Regions from separate parts of the Ectobacillus polymachus genome, predicted to be linked through region 2. Evidence: riboswitches for the same ligand, from Rfam matches in the RefSeq annotation. Region 2 holds a riboswitch; the other holds the start of a gene.
The links. Region 2 has a riboswitch for glycine ahead of ACM5BR_RS12370 (amino acid permease). Riboswitches for the same ligand answer to the same signal wherever they lie in the genome.
Positions count from the first base shown of each region.

Region 1: it holds a riboswitch for glycine, as region 2 does, so the genes downstream of both, ACM5BR_RS04825 (ACT domain-containing protein) here and ACM5BR_RS12370 (amino acid permease) in region 2, are expected to answer to the same signal.

Region 1 is NZ_JBLREB010000001.1:932,188-942,299, forward strand. Features, by position in the region: gene ACM5BR_RS04815 (acyltransferase family protein) at 1-511, shown strand, start outside; gene recQ (DNA helicase RecQ) at 584-2,698, opposite strand; glycine riboswitch at 2,959-3,036, shown strand; gene ACM5BR_RS04825 (ACT domain-containing protein) at 3,173-3,448, shown strand; gene ACM5BR_RS04830 (PFL family protein) at 3,540-4,901, shown strand; gene ACM5BR_RS04835 (MFS transporter) at 4,931-6,136, opposite strand; partial or broken gene ACM5BR_RS04840 (LysR family transcriptional regulator) at 6,268-7,150, shown strand; gene ACM5BR_RS04845 (CcdC protein domain-containing protein) at 7,223-7,753, opposite strand; gene ACM5BR_RS04850 (hypothetical protein) at 7,907-8,185, shown strand; gene ACM5BR_RS04855 (spore coat protein) at 8,198-8,509, shown strand; gene ACM5BR_RS04860 (NUDIX hydrolase) at 8,566-9,189, opposite strand; gene ACM5BR_RS04865 (MarR family winged helix-turn-helix transcriptional regulator) at 9,368-9,787, shown strand; gene ACM5BR_RS04870 (MFS transporter) at 9,914-10,112, shown strand, end outside.
Region 2 is NZ_JBLREB010000002.1:355,862-365,973, reverse strand. Features, by position in the region: gene ACM5BR_RS12410 (sigma 54-interacting transcriptional regulator) at 1-1,304, opposite strand, end outside; gene ACM5BR_RS12405 (biotin/lipoyl attachment domain-containing protein) at 1,439-1,687, opposite strand; gene ACM5BR_RS12400 (Glu/Leu/Phe/Val family dehydrogenase) at 1,733-3,031, opposite strand; gene ACM5BR_RS12395 (APC family permease) at 3,353-4,699, opposite strand; gene speB (agmatinase) at 5,094-6,059, shown strand; gene ACM5BR_RS12385 (uridine kinase family protein) at 6,308-6,871, opposite strand; gene ACM5BR_RS12380 (ASCH domain-containing protein) at 7,141-7,593, opposite strand; gene ACM5BR_RS12375 (DUF1648 domain-containing protein) at 7,608-8,114, opposite strand; glycine riboswitch at 8,301-8,380, shown strand; gene ACM5BR_RS12370 (amino acid permease) at 8,487-9,821, shown strand; gene ACM5BR_RS12365 (ArsR/SmtB family transcription factor) at 9,950-10,112, opposite strand, start outside.

The sequences.
Region 1 (10,112 bases), on a different contig from region 2:
TAATAAAATAAATCTCGAGTTCGTAGCAGGAGTCTGCTGTGCATATTATGCTATGCATCGAACGATTAAACATGGTATGGTATTTCTTATAGCCAGTGCAATTGGGTTTGGGTATACGTGGATAAGTGGAGTATATAATTTGTGGAGATTTGATGAAACCTTTATGTACACAATATGTGCTACCGCTCTTATTCTCGGTATCGTTTCGATTGATATGACACGACAAATAAAGCTTCCGCGTATATTTAACTATCTCGGAAATGCATCATTTTCGATTTATCTCGTACATCCTCCTTTTCTAGGGTTTGTAGCCGCTATGCTTGTCAAATTAGGAATTACAAGTGTTATTGGTAGCGTAGGTTCTATAATAGTTACCATGATTACGGTAACAATTATGGGATGTCTTGCTCATTCATATATTGAGAAACCTCTAGTAGCAAGTATGAAAAATATGATTCCTAAACCTAAGAGTGCCCCATTGCTTTTACGTGAAACATCTGCAAAGTTATAAAGAAAGGGCGAACATCATACTGTACAAGCATGGCACAGTATGATGTTCGCCTTTTTACCTATTACTCTTCAATTAAGATGTCCCTAATTTTTGCTTACAAATTACTGCTTTTATCATAAAATAACTAATTTCATCCGGAAGTTTATCTTTAATCGGCTTAAGTTTTTCCATACCGATTTGTGCAATGATTTCTTCTACCATTGCTTCATATGTAGATGGAACAATCTTGCACCAATCTAATTCCATACCTTCTCCTGCACATTGTAAGAGATGATTTTCAATAGTGATACATGATAATTCTCTCTCATTTGCTATCTCTTGAATCGATTTTCCTTGTTCGTACAAAGTATAGGATACAAGATGAGAATTTTCGATACGTTTTTTATTCTTTTTTATTGATGGCGTCCTTTCAAATTCAGGATGCCCTGTAATATACTCTTGTATGATCTGTAAAAATCGTTTACCAAACCGCTCTTGCTTTTGCATGCCAATTCCCTTCACTTCTAACAATTGCTCAGGTGTTTGTGGAAGTATATTGCACATGTCTCGTAAAGTTTGATCTGAGAAGATGACAAACGGAGGTACCTTTTCTTCGGATGCAATTATTTTCCGTAATTCACGAAGCTGCTCAAATAATTCATGATCAACTGAAAACTGTGTTGCCTCCATCTGTTGCTTTCTCATCACCTTTTGGTTTCCAAGTAAAATTTCTTTTCCATTGTTTGTCACAAATAAAACAGGATATTGTCCTCCTGAAATACCGATATATTGATCAGAGGTGAGAAAATCAATAAACTCCATGATATTTTTTGCTGACTTTTGTTTCAGTATTCCGTAAGTGGAGAGTGTATCAAATTTCATTTCGCGTATTTTTTTATTTGCGGAACCGGATAGCACCTGACTAATTATTGTTTTTCCAAACCGTTCACCCATACGAATGATGCATGATAAAACCATTTGTGCTTCTGTGGTCACGTCAACCGAATTTCGACTATCCGTACAATTGCTACATTGTCCACATGCAACGGAATTGTCCTCACCAAAATATTGCAATATATAAGATTGTAAGCATCCTTCTGTATGGCAATAGTCTTTCATTAGCTGAAGCTTATTAATTTCGTTATTTTTTTGTTCTATATTCGTTATTTGCTCAATTAAATATCGTTGAACTTGTACGTCTTGTGCTGCGTATAATAAAATACACTCACTGTTAAGGCCATCTCGTCCGGCACGCCCAGCTTCCTGATAATAGCTTTCTATGTTTTTCGGCATTTGATAATGAATAACATACCGAACATTTGATTTATCAATGCCCATCCCAAATGCATTGGTTGCAACCATAACGGATATATCATCTTGTAGAAATAAATCTTGTGAAGCCGTTCGATCAAGAACACTCATTCCAGCATGATATTTGCCTACTTTAATCCCTTGTTTTTTTAAATATTCATAAACATGATTCACTTCTTTTCGCGTTGCAGCATAAATAATGCCAGCTTCCCTTTTATTTTTATTTACATAATCCATTACATAATTAAGGCGGTCTTGCCCTTTTATAATTTTGAATGATAAGTTACTTCTCTCAAATCCTGTAATGACCACATCTTCCATTGGAATATGTAATAAACGACATATATCATCCCTTACCTGAGGAGTAGCAGTTGCTGTCAATGCTAAAACGATAGGCGTAGGTTGTAATTGTTGTATAATTGTTTCAATTTTTAAATAACTAGGACGGAAATCATGTCCCCACTGTGAAATACAATGTGCTTCGTCTATGGCAACAAGTGATAAGGTAAGCTCCTGTAATTGTTCTATGAACTGAAAAGAATCTAATCGTTCTGGGGCTATGTATACAATTTTATATTCACCTTGTTGTATTTCTCGCATACGGTTTGCTTGCTCTGCAAAGGATAATGTGCTATTTAAGTATGTTGCGTGAATACCGACTTGTTCTAAACTATCGACTTGATCTTTCATTAATGATATAAGCGGTGAAATAACGATGGTAACACCAGGAAACAAAAGCGATGGAATCTGATAACAAATCGATTTCCCTCCGCCTGTTGGCATGATACCAGCAGTACTTTTCCCTGCTAACACACGTTCAATAATCTGTTCTTGCCCTTGGCGAAATGTGTCATATCCAAAATATTGTCGTAAATAAGTCTTTGCTTTCGTCAACATCGTCTACACTCCATTCATACTTGAATTATAGCATATAGAGATAGAACATCACTCTCTTATAATTTGACACTGTTTTTGTATCAAATTTGCAAAATCTATATCACCAAAATAAGCCAAACGAAATGTGTTCATTTTTCAAAACGATGGCAGTGTAAACACAAGGGTTTATCTACTTGTATTGACCAATATCCAAAATATTGTTAAAATCGATATAATATTTAAATATTGCCGCGATGATCGTTATGGGTAAATCTATAACAGGAGCAGCTTCTGGAGAGACTGTATATTTACAGCGCCGAAGGATTCACAATCTCAGGCAAAAGGACAGAAGAGTAACTCATGAATGATTTGTGTTATTCTCTTGGGTTGTCTGAGATTGGAGGAAAACTCCAATCTTTTTTTATTCCATTTTTTAGTTGACTGTTTATATAGACAATCGACATGTATTTCTACCAACATAAAGAGGTGAACAGCGTGACACAAAGAAGAGCAGTAGTTAGCGTAATCGGTAAGGATCAAGTAGGAATCATTAGTAAGGTAACTCATGTATTAGCAGAAAATCACGTAAATATTTTGGATATTAGCCAAACGATATTACAAGACTTTTTTACGATGATGATGATTGTTGATGTATCTGCAATTGAAAATTTAGAAACACTACAAAATCAGTTTGATTCAATTAGTGAAACGATGTCATTGAAAATAAACATTCAGCTTGAGGAAATCTTTCATGCCATGCACCGTGTTTAATAAATATTTGCAACCAGCTAGCATAAAAGTATCCTAACCTAACTCTTTCATTAAAGAGCGTCGCGTTAGTTCCAGTAGAGGAGAGAAACATATGGCTATTGCACTCGATGAAATGCTTGAAACGATCCAAATGGTTCAAATGGAGAACTTAGATATACGGACTGTTACAATGGGAATAAGCTTATTAGATTGTGCAGACTCCGATTTTGAAAAGATGAATACCCGTATTTTTAATAAGATAATGAAATATGCAAGCCGTTTGAAGGAAGTAGCAGAGGATGTTGAACGAGAATACGGGATACCTATTATTAATAAACGTATTTCTATTACACCAATTGCAGAATTATTAGGAACTGCAACTCCTATGCAAGCAGTTGAATTAGCGAAAACACTTGATAAAGCTGCGAACGAGCTAGGCGTTGACTTTATTGGGGGATTTTCTGCTCTCGTTCATAAGGGAATTACAAAAGGAGATCAAACGTTACTCGATGCCCTTCCAGAAGCTTTAACTGTAACGGAGCGTGTTTGTTCTTCCATATCTGTTGCAACAACGAGAACCGGAATCAATATGGATGCTGTACGTATTGTAGGCGAAATTATAAAAGAAGCTTCTGAACGTACCAAAGATAGAAATGGTATAGCATGTGCGAAGTTGGTTGTTTTTTGTAACCCTGTTGAAGATAATCCCTTTATGGCTGGCGCGTTCCATGGTGCTGGCGAGGGTGAAGTTGTTTTAAATGTTGGCGTAAGCGGACCAGGTGTCGTGTTACATGCGTTAAAACGATACCCAGAGGCTGATTTAGGTGAAGTAGCAGATATCATCAAAAAAACCGCATTTAAAATAACTCGTGCTGGCGAATTTATTGGAAGAGTTGTTGCGAAGCGGCTTGGTGTTCCATTTGGTATTATGGATTTATCTCTCGCACCGACCAATGCATTAAATGATAGTGTTGCTGAGATTTTAGAAGAAATTGGTCTTGAACGTGTAGGAACTCACGGAACCATTGCAGCACTTGCTCTGATGAACGATGCAGTAAAAAAAGGTGGAGCGATGGCTAGCTCTTATGTTGGAGGATTAAGTGGTGCCTTTATTCCTGTTAGTGAAGATAACGGAATGATACGAGGGATTGTTGATCAGTCCTTAACGTTGTCTAAGCTAGAAGCAATGACCTGTGTATGTTCAGTAGGACTCGATATGATTGCAATTACAGGTGACGTTTCCCCCGCTACCCTTTCCGCTATGATAGCTGATGAAGCAGCCATTGGAATGATTAACAAAAAAACAACTGCAGTTCGTGTCATTCCCATTTCAGGGAAAAAAGAAGGAGACATGGTTGAGTTTGGCGGTCTTCTTGGAAGAGCTCCTGTAATTGGAGTAAATCCATTCAGCTCCGAGAAACTCATTCGACGCGGCGGCCGTATACCCGCTCCTCTTCAAGCATTAATTAACTAGCAAAGGCCATTTAAGCCTTTGCTTTTTTCTTATCTGTGTCCCAATCTAGGAGATGATTGATATTTCTTATAAGCCGCAAAAATAAGTGGATATCCGCATAATAGTATACATACAATTAGCAAAATAACTCCTGGCCATTTATAATCCGTCCAGAATATTCCGCCTATCGACCCAACAATACTGGATCCTACATAATATAGCAGAAGATATAAAGAAGATGCTTGAGATTTATTTACATCAGCCCTTGCTCCCACCCATGAGCTGGCAACGGAATGACTTCCAAAAAATCCAAATGTAAATACCGAAATTCCTAGTAGCTTTATGATGAAGTTAGGAATAAGTGTAAGGATTGCTCCGCAAATCATAATACATAGAGATATTTTTAAAATAAGTGGACGTCCATAATGGTCTGCCTTTTTTCCCATATACATGGAACTATACGCTCCCCCTAAATTAACAAGAAATAAAAATCCAATCACCGTTTGGCTTAAATTATAGGGAGGCTCCATTAGCATAAATCCAACGTAGTTATACAATGTAACATAGCCACCCATTAGTACAAACCCCATACATAACAGAGGGATTAATGATTTATTATCAAGATGTATTTTATAAGCTTGTAATGCAGGCTTCCACTGAAAGGATTGTTTTCTATGATGGACAGGTGAAGGAAGCAATCTCCAAAATAGTAGACTCATCAGTATGGCAATGATTCCAAGTGTAGCTAGTGCAACCCGCCATGAAAATAAATCAGTAAGGATTCCCGTTAATATTCGACCTGCCATTCCCCCAATACTTGTTCCAGCTATGTATAGCCCCATTATCTTTCCGAGCCCGCTAGGATGAAACTCTTCACTCGTATAGGCCATCGCAATTGCTGGAACTCCTGCTACAGCAAGACCAAGGATTCCACGAAGCACAATAAGTGTAACGTAATTCGGACTGAACGCTGTTGCTAAACCTAGAATGGAGGTAATAATCATAGATAATATCATGATTTGTTTTTGTCCAATTGTATCTGACAATGGTGCTGCGAAAAGCATTCCTACAGCTAAGGCCATCGTTGATAATGATAATGTTAGGCTTGATGCTGCTGCAGAAATATGAAAATCCATTGAAAGAATTGGCAAAATAGGTTGTGTAGCATATAAAGTTGCAAATGATACAAAGCCAGCAAGGAATAATGATATACAAGCATTTCGATATTCCCTGCTTCCTCTTTCAAAAAAAGTCATGGTTCTTCTCCTCGTATTATTTATCTAGTAATTTCAACTTTTATGTTACTCTTTTCTTTTCTATGCGTCTAATTTATAATTTGCATAAATATAATAACCTTTCGTTATTAATCGGAAATAGGTGGTCATATATGGAATGGCATCAAATAGAAAATTTTATTGCGGTAGCTGAGCTCAAACATTTCACAAAAGCAGCAAAAAAACGATTAATTTCACAACCAGCGTTAAGTCGGTCCATTATCAAATTAGAGCAAGAATTAGGTGTTCCTTTATTTATACGTAATGGGAAAACGATTACGTTAACAAGGTACGGAATTATGTTTTTAGAAAAAGCAGAACAAGCACAGGCACGAATTCGCGAAGGAATGGAAGAAATTCGGGAAATCACTTCACCTGATGGTGGAGAAATCTCTGTAGCATTCTTGCATACTCTAGGAGCAAATGTAATCCCCCAACTCATTGGAGATTATAAAAAGATATATCCTAATGTTACGTTTCAATTATTTGAAGGAGCTACCAATTATTTATTGGAAAAGGTTGAGAAAGGATTGGTCGATCTTTGCTTAACTTCCCCTCCAGTCAAGGGAAAATATTGAATGGACTACTTTAACAACCGAACCGTTGTATCTTGTAGTTCCTTACCATCATCGACTAGCTAAGCAATCAAGTGTTTTATTCCGTTCATTAGAAAATGAAGATTTTATTTGCTTTAAAAAAGGCTATGGTCTGCGTTATATTTTCGATCAAATGTGTACACAGTTACAAGTAAAGCCTAATATTACATTTGAAGGTGAAGAAGTTCCTACTATTGCCGGCTTTATCGCTGTTGGACTTGGAATTGCTGTATTACCAAAAACAAAGGAATTAGATGAATCGAAAATGAGACTCCTTCCTATAAACGATTATCCGTGTCAACGAACGATTGCACTTGCGACATTATCTGAGCACTATCTATCCCCTGCTACTCGGAAATTTAAATCGTTTGTAATAAATTACTTTTCAAAGTTAATGTAAACATTAAGATGCTTATGAGGACAATGAAAAAGAGACCATTCTAGAAATAGTACGGTCCCAACAAAAAAGAATTTATAATGATAGGTTCGAATCTCTAGATTCATGTAAGATTCTTTTCCCGCGTTGCAGGACAAAGGAATAATAACCAATATAATATACAGCTAACAAAAAGAACACGGCATAAGTTAACGGGTCTTTAGCGAAATTTTGGTTCAATTGCGAAGAAGATTGTGAGCTGGAAATAGAAAAAAGGTATATAAGGCGATAAAAGAAACGACTTAAGAACAAGAAAAGTACAATGGATTCGATCCAAATATGAGTTCGATAAAACAAAGCTTGTTCTCTTAATTCAAATAAGCTATGTTTCATTGCATACGTTGCTAATACGCCTCCAACTACTATTCCTGCTAAATCATACAGGTATGAAATTGGATGAGTGGCACTCATAGCTAGAAGAACAAGAATGAGTATAGAAAAAATAATAATTCTTATTATAAACTTTCGAACTTTAAAAGGCTGAAACCCAATTGATCGTTTCACTCTTACATATAAAATAAGAAGAATGAATAACACAGGATACATATTTTCTACAGTAAAATTCATTTCACTCCTCCAATTATCAAAAGAATCACCCAGCACCTCAGATATTACCATTAAATATATGCACATCGTACAATATTTTATGAAAACTTCAAATTGGAATAAAAAGCGAACCATTTACGAACAATAAAAAAGAAAATAAAGGAGGGATTTACAATGAAGCCGTTAACATTTAAGGAAATGGAATACATCGTTGATAGTATGTCTAACGAAGATCTATTAGTAAAACAATGTATTACAACTGCATCTCATTCGCAAAATACACAAGTTCAGAATTTATGCCGACAATTCGTATCTAAGCATCAACAACATTATCAAACATTACTCGGAGTACTACAACAACATAATTCTCTTGCTCCTAGTGCAGGGCCGGAAAATCAGTGGATTGGAATGCAAAAGAATGCAAATCAACAAGAACAATCTTTCATTCAGTAGGGAGAGAAAACAATGATGCAACAACCGATATTAAAAGATGAAGATTTGTTATATACCATTCTAGCCGATTTGAAACGAACGTCAGGTGAATATGCAACTGCCGTAACGGAATCAAATTGTCCTGTAGTCCGGCAACAATTCCAAGGATTATTACAGGATTCCTTAAATCTTCAAGATCAGTTATATACGTTTATGTCGAATAACGGTATGTATACCGCCTCTTCTCCAGCCATTTCATCCGAGATTACAAAGCAGATTCAGCAATGTAGTCAAACTCAAAACGAAACGAATCAACTGATTCAGCAGCATATTGGAGTCCAATAAAAATAGCAAGACGTTAGTATGTAACCATCAGATGGAGGAATATCCCTCACTGATGGTTACTTTTCTTTGTTTGTGATATCAATAAAGTGCTTTAAAATTCGAGCCGTTAATCCCCAAATCACTTTTTCCTTATAGTAGTAAAAATATTCATGTATCTCGTTCACTTGCCAATTATAATTCTCACCATTATGTATTAAGTGGTAAGGAAATCTCTTCTCGGGTTCTACTCTATAAGTAATCGTATAGGATTCGGGCGGTGTGTTTTGAAAATACGAAAGTGGTACAGTGAATATTTCAGCAACTTCTAAGGGGTTATAATTGATTTGTTCATAGTTCTTTAGAACACCTACAAAGGGATATATAATAGAACCGAAGAATGAAGGAATGTAATCTAACGGAACTACATTTTCAATACTCTCTCTTCGTATCCCTAATTCTTCCATTGTCTCACGAATTGCCGTATCGGATTCATTTTGATCATCCTCTTCAATTTTGCCACCAGGAAAACAAATTTCACCAGGCTGTCGTCGTAGCTCATATGCCCTTACTTCAAATAATACATGAATAATCCCATTTATTTCGATAAGCGGTAATAGTACCGCATATTGGGAGGCATATTTACTGCCTAATATGTTTGGGTTTCTATGTTGTAATTTCATCATCACTTCTTCTATTTTCACTACTATTCACCTCCAGTTTGATCTACCATTCTTGTATCGTAATTGTAAAGGATTCTTCAATTATTCACAATCATATTGTGTGTTACAATATAGTTTGCTGTTGTAACAAAATTCTTTACTTATATATTGCATTGCTATAAAGTATAGAAAATATATTTACCTAGGTAAGGATGAGAATATGAATTCAACTAGTCTTTTGATGCATGAATTAAATCAAAAAATTCGATTATTAACGAAAGAAATGAACGAACGATTATCGAAGCACGGGCTTTATCATTCACAATGGATGATATTGTTTTGTCTACAGAAATACGGGAGCATGACACAAACCTCATTATGGAAATACTTAAATGTGGAAGCTCCAACCGTTACAAGAACTCTTACTCGTCTTGAAAAAAGTGGCTGGGTAATAAGAAAACTAGGAACAGACAAGCGTGAGAAAGTTGTCGTATTAACAGAAAAAGCAAAAGAAACATTACCTGATGTAGAGCAGACCGTTCGTACATTTGAACAGGATATGACAAAACGATTAAGCCAGGAACAAATAACAAATTTACGAGAGCTTCTCGGTATGCTTGGAACCAATGAAACTGAGTAAAGTGAAAACTTTTTTCATCCCCTCCTTTTGGGTTCGGAATAGTAGGCATATTCATTTACGGGAAGGTATTCCTTGTGAGAAAAAGCACTATATATGATTGGGGTATAGATAGAAGGTGTAGTAATTTTGAAATGGAAAAAAACGTTATTAGTATTATGGATATCAAACTTTGTTGCAGCAATGGGCATGAGTATTATTCTACCTTTTTTACCTTTGTATATTGAACAATTAGGTGTTCATCAAACAGCCGATATTGAGAGATGGACAGGATGGATTTTTGCTGCTCAATTTGTATTTTCTTTTATATGTCAGCCTATCTGGGGGA
Region 2 (10,112 bases):
AGCTGATGAATAGCCTGAGCAATAACCTCCTTTCCTACACCTGACTCTCCATATAAAAGGACGGTTGAAGAAAAGTCTGCTATTTTTCTGGCCTGATTTATGATTTGTTCCATTTTCGAACTTCGATAAATCAATTTCTTCGTAAACCGATCTTTATTTTTAAAATCAGCTAATTCCCTTTTATACTGCTCCGATATCTTCTTTATTTCTTTTAGCTCTGTTTTTAAGCGTGTTGTTTCAGTAATATCCCTGGATGCAACAATAATCCGATCTATTTCATTCTTCTCATTGAAAACTGGATTTCCGACAGCAAGAATCTTACATCCATTTCTAGTTTCCTGAACAACGGAAACCTTTTTCTTTTTTTCTAAGACCAGTCTAATCACAGATGGACTGAATAACCCCTGTTCCTCCAGCTTCAAGATATTTTTACCGATTAATTCCTTTAAATCCGTATCCCAGAATCCAGGAATTACGCTGTCGCTGAAGCGAATTAGCTCTGCCTTATGGTTTACGACGAGAATCTCATCATAAATACTCGATAATATGGCGTTCATATCTTTATTCAAATCTTTGATGTACTCAATTTCCACTGCCATTTCCTCAACCATAGGTAAATCCTGTACGACAATGACGATCCCCTCAACAATCTGTTCAAAATTAAAGATTGGGCTATAATCCACGAGGACACCCGTTTCATCTCTAATTTGCAGTTGGTTAAGGATGGTTTCTCCTGTTTCAAATACATTATTTATGTGTTCACCGTTAAAAATAAATTTAGCCTGCACATTCATAACTTTCTCTGCCGTGGCTTTCATCATTTTCAATCCCGAATCATTATAATTAATAATCCGCTTTTCCTTATCTATTACAAAAATCCCCATAGGAATGGAGGTTAAAATGATTTTTAACAAATCGATATTTTGATTCTCTTGCTTAAAAAGCTCAGCAAGAATATCCTCACGCCGTATATAACCAGCTGGTTTCTCATCTTCCTCTTTGATAATCGCAAATGGTTCCCCAATAATTTGAAAGAGAACAGGTAACGAAATGTGCTCATTAAGCTGACAGACACTGTCAATTGATTTTGAATGATCCAATAAGTCTCTTACTGTTAATAGGGGACCTTCTTTGATTCCCTGTAAAAGAGTGTTCATATTAACATATGAAAATAATTTCTCTTGTTTAATCAAGAATAAAAAGGGTTCTTTCATATCTATAATTTCTATATGTTGATCTTCTTCTATTTCGTCTATAGCTATTGTAATGAGTGGTCTGATCTTTTCTTTAGAAACGGAAAACATTTGTAACCCCTCCTTATTTCCCCTTAATATGGTTATTGTTAACATTCTACTAAATTCCTATTGTTCCTTTTACTAGAAAAAATTAATAGATACAGTAAAAAGAAGATGATTCCATTCATCTTCTTTTTGCTGTATTAATCACTGCCGGTCACAAATAAATCTTCTTTAAAATAGGCGAGGACCATTCCAGTTACTACATGTTCCCCCTCCAAAACCTCTAATGATTCTACTTCTCCGTTAACACATGTATGAACGATTTCCACACGTCCATCTGCTGTCTTAATATGAAATAATGGTTTCCATGCATAGAATCTTGAATTTTCATTGATTGAAATCTTTTCCACGACACCGTGACAAGGGCTAAGAATCACATCAGAGTACATATGCATCACCCCTTTCTTCAAAATACCTATTAATGCTGTCTACGATCAAAACCTGACCCATCCTCGAAGCCGGGATGCTTCCACTACTTTACGGATTCCTTCTATATAGGCAGCCACTTTCATGTTCACGGAAAAATTTTTAGAAGTATGATAGACCTTCAAAAAGCTGTCTGTTATCTTTTCTTTTAATCGTTGATCGACAAGCTCTTCTGTCCAATAATATCCTTGGTTGTTTTGGCACCATTCAAAATAAGAGACAATGACGCCCCCTGAATTCGCCAAAATATCCGGGACTAGTAATATACCCTTTTCATCGAGAATCTTAATGGCTTCTTTTGTTGTTGGTCCATTTGCTGCTTCAATTAAGATTTTGCATTGTAGTCGTCCGGCATTTTGTTTGTTGACCACTCCGCTAATAGCAGCAGGAATGAGCACATCGCACTCCTTTTCTAATAACTCTTGATTGGATAATGAATCTTGAAATCTATTCGAAACGACCCCAAACGAGTCTCTATTATCCAAAAGGTAAGGTATATCTAAGCCGCTGGGGTCATATAACCCGCCAAGCACATCTGCTATTCCGACAACCTTCGCCCCTAATTCATGCAAATACATCGCTAAATAACTGCCAACATTTCCGAATCCCTGAATAATTACCCGCATACCTTGAATAGGAATTTTCTTTAAATCACTGACCATTTGAAGCGTATATACTACGCCCTTAGAAGTAGCTGTTTCTCTACCCTTTGATCCTCCTAATGCGAGTGGCTTACCTGTAATAAAGCCAGGTGAATCAAATTCCCTGATATGATCGTATTCATCTAGCATCCAAGCCATGATTTGAGAATTTGTATACATATCCGGTGCAGGAATATCCTTTGTCGGCCCCACTATTTGACTAACTGCCCGCACATACCCTCTACTTAATCGTTCTATCTCAGGAAAACTCAGCTGTTTAGGATCACAGACAATACCGCCCTTCGCCCCTCCATATGGAAGATCTGTTATTCCACATTTCAAACTCATCCACCCCGCCAAAGCCTTTACTTCTTCAGGAGTGACATCCGGGTGGAACCGAATCCCTCCTTTCGTCGGACCCATTGCATCATTATGCTGAGCCCGATATCCTTGAAACGTCCTTGTCTCACCATTATCCATTTGAACAGGAATACTGACCTCTAAAAACCGCATTGGTGTTTTGATAAAATCAAAAACCTGATCTGGATAGTTCAAAACTCCAATTGCCTCTTTTAAGATATCCTGGAATTCTTGCAAAGAATTATCCTTTTCACTCTCTTGATTTACCTTTTGGCTTTTTACAATCCCCTCAGTTTTCCCTGCCATTTTAGCACCTCACTTTTTTATTCTTATACATATATAAAGCAACTTTCATGCCAGCTTGAAAATGATATTACTGGTTGGTATATCACCGCTTTTATTCATCCAGATCTATGTATAAATTCATAAGTCATTCAAGTTTGCATACGGAGCTAACTCAAAAGGGAGAAAACCATTCCCTTTTGAGTCAGCTCACGAAATAGGCTGTCAAGAAGAATCCAGTAAAATCAGTGATTTCTGAGACAGCCTATTTCGCATGCTTCGTATTATTTTAGTTTTTAGACAGCCCCATCAAAAAACGCATCCTGTTAGAATGCGTTTTTTCCTTTATGCCTGAATTTCTTCAACCTGATATTGAGGCGGAGCTTTTCGGAATGCCTTTGTAATATATAAGAGATAACCAAAACCAATGATAAACCAGGATATTCCCATTACTAGTGAGGTCGTCTCAAGGTTGATCCAGAGAATAGCAATGGATGAAGCGCCTATTAAAGGCATAATTAAGTAATTGAAAAATCCCTTTATAGTTCGATGCTTCTTTTCCCGTAAGACAAAATGGTTAATCACTGACAGATTTACAAAGGTAAAGGCCATCAATGCACCAAAGTTAATCACTGATGTTGCCGTGACTAAATCAAAGAAACAGGCTGACAATGAAATAACTCCAACTATAACAACGTTAATAGTTGGTGTTTTCCACTTAGGATGAATATACCCGAACCATTTTTCTGGAAAAACCTTATCACGGCCCATAACATATAAAAGACGTGTGACACTGGCATGTGATGCTAGTCCTGACGCTAGCGTATTTACGCAAGTGGTACAAAGAAAAATCGATTGAAATAGCTTCCCTCCTACATAGAGGGCGATTTCTGGTAAAGCAGCATCCGGCTCCTTAAACCGAGACATATCCGGAAAAAAAAGCTGAATAAAGAATGAAGCAGTGATGAAAATAATTCCACCCCAAAGAGCAGTGAGAAAGATTGCTTTCGGAATCGTTTTTTTCGGATTTGGTGTTTCCTCAGCAAGTGTCGTTACTGCATCAAACCCTAAGAAAGAGAAACAAAGAATAGTAGCTCCAGTAATTAAAACTGAATAGTTCATTCCAGCCGAGAAGAAAGGCTGCATGGTAAACACTTCACCTGTACCTTCACCATTATTCAGGCCCTTTACAACAAGGATGATAAACACCACCATGATGGCAACCTGAATGAAAACAAAAATGGCATTAAAATTAGCAAGTAGACTAACACTCCGAAGATTGAGAATCGTAACAATCCCTACAAATAAAAATACCCATACCCATGTTGGAACTTCTGGAAATAGTGCTGTGAGGTAGATTTTAGTCAACAATGCATTTACCATTGGCAAAAAGAGATAATCCAACAATGAAGACCACCCTACCAAAAACCCTAAATGTCTGTTAATCGCCTTTTGCGTATAAGTATAGGCAGAACCTGCTGTAGGGAAGACCTTTACAAGCTTTCCATAGCTTGCAGCTGTAAATAGCATACCCAATAATGCAATCACATAGGCAGTTGGGACATGTCCTTCCGTAACTTTAGATACAATACCAAATGTGTCAAATACGACCATGGGCGTCATATAAGCTAACCCCATCATAACGATTTGCCATAATTTTAGTGATCTTTTCAGTTTAGCACCATTTTCCACCTATCATTCCCCCTTTTTCTCCTTGTATTAAGCGCTTTCATTTTATAGTTCATACATCTTTCATTAGCTGAAATTAAGAATCCTCCCTTCTTTTTCAACATTCCAAGGTCTTACTTATCAAAATGCATATTTTGTGCCATATTCCGATATTTGATAGAAAATACCAAAAAAACTTCTAAATTACGCAATATTAGATTTATGAACTAGATTAGGTGGTGAATCACCTCCTAATAACCCATTCATTACTGCATAAATTATTCTTTTTTTCATAAATTCAGCAAATTCTATCTAGATTATAGAATACGAAACACCCCTTTAATGGAAGACTCGGACTTGGCATGATATTTGCATAATTTTTTATAAAGAATTACTAAAAAATTGGAGGAATACAAAAATGAAATATCCACTATCCCCTGACGTAAAACCAGAGTTCTGTACAACCGGATCTTTTATGCGATTACCTGTTACAAGAGAAAATACTAAATTAGCCGTGGTAGGTTTACCTTTTGATACGGCGGCATCATTCAGGGTAGGAGCAAGGTTTGCTCCACAGGCAATCCGTCAGGCATCTATGACTCTATTTCCTTACCATCCAATTCACAAGGTATATCCGTTTGATGATTGTAATGCAATTGATATTGGGGATGTTTCAGTAATCCCCCATAATATCCACCGAAGCTATGAGTTAATTGAAAATACAATGACAGATTTAATGAAACAAGGAATCATTCCAATAGGTATTGGCGGAGATCACTCAGTAACATTGGCAAACCTACGCGCCGCCGCAAAAGTATATGGACCAGTCGCACTGCTCCATTTTGATTCACATACAGATACCTGGGATACCTATTATGATGAGAAGTACTGGCATGGGTCCCCTTTTATCCGCGCTTATAAGGAAGGGCTTCTTCAAACAGATAAAGTGTTCCAAATTGGAATTAGAGGGACGCTCAATCACCCCGGAGATATAGATGCCAGCACGGATCTAGGCTATAACGTAATCACTACTGCTGAGTTAAAAGAAAGAGGAACCTGGGATGTCTTAAAGCAGGTTAAGAAGACAATCGGAGATACACCATGTTTCTTAAGCTTCGATATTGATTTTGTCGATCCATCATATGCCCCTGGTACAGGCACCCTAGAGGTCGGCGGTCCAAGCAGCTTTGAAACCCTTCAGATGATTCGTTCTCTACATGGATTTTATTTTATTGGATTCGATCTGGTGGAAGTTCTCCCACCATACGATCCAACACAAATCACATCACTATTAGCAGCCACTATCATTCATGACTTTGCGAGTTTAGTAGCCTTAAAGATCAAGGAAGAAGAACAAGACGAATCGCTCCAAAATCATTCATAGTATTTCTCGTTTTAATGAATGGTTTCCCTCATGATAGAGTTGTAGAATTGCTATTTTTTCATAATTTGAATATTTCCTTTTAGCCATAAAAATACTCCCCATTAAATAAACAGATTTTATTTTTTTATCTGTCTACCTAATGGGGAGCATATCAGTTTTGATAAAAAAGCAGGGATTTTTGGCATTTTAATAGACATAAGGAAATGGATACTTATTCAAGAAAGGATACTCGTTAGGCTAAACAATATTTATCTAGTTCCATTAACAATGAGGTCTGCTCTTTCAAAAGGTTTATGTTCTTCAACATAAATGTCTTCAGAAATCATCCAATTATTTTCCCACATATCACGAGCCTCTTCTCCGTCTCTTTCAAGCCCTCGTGAAAGCCTTGTTTCTCGTGGACAATCAACCCATATTGTAAAATCGTATTTATTTGATAATTCCTCGCGAATAGAAAAGACACCTTCTATTATGACAGTTCCTCCAACGGGAACAGTATGCCATTCTGCTAAATCATCTGTCTCCCAATCATATCGCTGATAACATCCCTCTTTGTTTTGACTGATAGGTTCAAGAACCTGATTTAATACACGCGTCCAATCAAAATCAGCACCAATAGGCTTTTTCTCTGGATGTGTTTTTATAAGTTGTGAGGATGGTAAATAAAAATCATCCATATGTACAACAGTTACATTGGAACATTCATCCTTTAATTTATTTGCAAATGTGCTTTTTCCTGAACCTCCACAACCATCTATTCCAATTAACAAGGTTGATTGTTTTTTGGGAATAGAATTAATTGACCTAACCAATTGTTCAAAATTATTTAATTCACCTTTTTTCGTTTTGAAATTCACAATATCACCACTTTCATATACTTCATTCGATGGTTTATCGACGAAAATTACAACTTTATCGACGAATTTTACCAGTTTATCGACGAAAATGGATAGTTTATCAACGAAAATGGATAGTTTATCAACGAAAATCACAACTTTATCGACGAATGGCAGTTCAGGCGTAATGTCGCCCTCTTTAAATTGGCATTGCGCCCGGGTTTTGTGACTCCACCCCAGATGTTTCAACCGCGATCTTTCACATCCACAACTTTAAACCGTTCACAAACAAGCAGCATATCCTCTGAAAATTCACGTCCGATTGTGCTTAACGCATCCCTAAAAAATGTTTCATGAGCTTCCCACCAATATTTGTACGTCCGGTCCCCTTCTCCTTCGGCAATCGCAAACTCTTCCGGCACTTCGTTCATCGGTGTTAACGTAACTTCTACCGTTTTGATGATGGCTACTGGCTGATCGTAACTGTTTAAAATAATGGAATAATCCTCTACGCTCGGCAATGGTTCATTTTCCATCTCGTAAAAAATATAACCTGAACACGTTGCTGTTTTGATCCCATCTATCACTAACCTGGCTAAATAATCTGGTTCAGATCCGAATTGCCACGCACTAACGGATTTAGGCTTTTCTTGGTCTTTCCAATATTCATTCCAGTATGCCTCGGCTGCTTCATTCATTGTATATCCCTCCATTATTCAATCTTATTTTGCTTAATAATTCCAAGTACAATAGGAATACCCATACCAACTAGCGTTATCGGTAAAAACCATTCCCCAAAACCGCCACCCCAGCCTAAAGCAATGGACACCGATTCAAATAAGATGAGCGTAAAAATAATTAAAATCATATTTTTTAACTGGTTCACAATTTTTCGACTTGCTAAATAAAACTGCTCCGCATTCGATTCGTTCAATCGTGCAGGGTAATTATGTATTTCTGGATGTTTTTCAACAAATTTCATAAAAAGGGTGATCCCAAGCCCAATACCAGGTAAGATGAGAAGCTGCCATTTTGAACCCATGTGATCTACTTCTCCAGCAGTATTAAAATGGGTAGGTACTTTATCCGGGAGTGTATTCCAAACCGATAGTAAAAAGATGATCGATCCGATGAAAAATAAAAAGCCAATGATATCCCAAATCCATTCACTTCTTGTTTTTTCAATCTCGATCATAGGTCGATCCAACGAATTTGGCATATAGATTCCCCCTTAAAATTCACACTTTTCCTATATTTTACTGTACATTCCATTCTACTTCTATACCAATCTTGCATATCGAGACCTTGACTGATTCCCTTAACACTGGTAAAATTCTAAATTATCATACAATAATTTTTTATAATCAAATAAGTAGCTATGATTGTTATGGATAAAACTATAACAGGAGCAGTTTCTGGAGAGATCGCAAATCGTTGCGACGCCGAAGGGTTCATAATCTCAGGCAAAAGGACAGAAGGACGACAATGTTATTTGCTATTGTTGTTATTCTGACGTCATGAGATTGGAGGACTCCAATCTCTTTTTTTTATATCTATTTTTAAAACTACTAAATCATTTGGAGGAATGAAAGTGGCACAGCCAGCGTTAAAGAGGGATTTAAAGAATCGACACGTACAATTAATTGCGATTGGCGGTACGATTGGAACTGGGTTGTTTTTAGGTTCCGGCAAGGCGATACAATTAGCAGGCCCCTCTATTGTCTTTGCTTATTTAATCGTCGGGATTGCATTGTTTTTTGTTATGAGAGCGTTAGGAGAATTGCTTCTATCAAATGCGGGGTATCAATCCTTTACGGACTTTGCGGTAGATTATATTGGACCTTGGGCTGGTTTTGTGACTGGATGGACGTATTGGTTTTGTTGGATTATGACAGCGATGGCTGATCTGATAGCGGTTGGTGTCTATGTCCAGTATTGGTTCCGTATTCCTCAATGGGTACCAGCAATCGTCTGTTTAGTTCTATTATTAGGGCTGAATTTACTGACCGTTAAACTGTTTGGAGAGTTAGAGTTTTGGTTTGCCCTCATTAAGGTAATCACCATTCTTGCTTTAATCATTATCGGAATTGTTCTCTTAGTGATCGGATTCAAAACAGATACGGGCGCTGTTACGGTAACAAATCTGTGGGCATATGGTGGATTTTTCCCACATGGGCTATCCGGCTTTCTTCTTTCATTTCAGATGGTCGTATTTGCATTTGTTGGCGTGGAGTTAGTAGGTGTCTCTGCTGCAGAAACATCTGATCCACAAAAAAATATTCCATCTGCAATTAATAAAATTCCGCTTCGCATTCTGTTTTTCTATGTAGGAGCTCTTATCATCATTTTATGTATTAATCCGTGGGTTCAATTAAGCGCATCTAAGAGTCCGTTTGTACAGGTGTTTAGCTTAGTCGGAATTCCAGTAGCAGCAGGAATCATTAATTTTGTTGTTTTAACATCAGCAGCATCCGCATGTAATAGCGGCTTGTTCTCAACAAGCAGAATTTTATATAACTTAAGTGTTCATAGTGAGAAGAAAGCGAGACTTGCAAAATTAAATAAAAATTATGTACCTAGTAATGCTTTGATCCTATCCGCGATTGTTCTTTCTATCGGAGCACTCTTGAGCAAACTGATTCCCGAACAGGCTTTTGGCATTGTAACGACCATTAGTGCCATTTGTTTTATTTGGGTTTGGAGTATTATTTTAATTTCTCATATACGATATAAAAAATCACGTCCAGATTTACACAAAAAATCGACTTTTAAAGCACCTTTCACACCATTTATTAATTATGTTGTACTCGCGCTATTTGCTTGTATTTTAATCATCATGTTATTTTCTGATGCAACTCGTACACCGCTACTATTGACCCCTTTATGGTTTGCTGTATTATTCATCTTGTATCGAGTTAAAAAGTGACATACTGGGGAGGGTACTTATTAGTTTTCGATAATAAATGTGTTCGTTTCGATAATAAACTTGCTGATTTCGATAATAAATCTATCTTCTAACGGGAAACAGCCTGTCCAATCTAGGACAGGCTGTTTTCACGTCTTGTTATCATTTGGTCTTATATCCAGTTCTTCATCTTCTCCATGATTTTCAACCACATGTTTAAGGATGGAGAGTTTGTTATCCCAAAATTGTTCGTAATAGGCAAGCCATTGTTTTAATTCTGTTAAAGGTTGTGGCATAAGCCGATATCGTTTT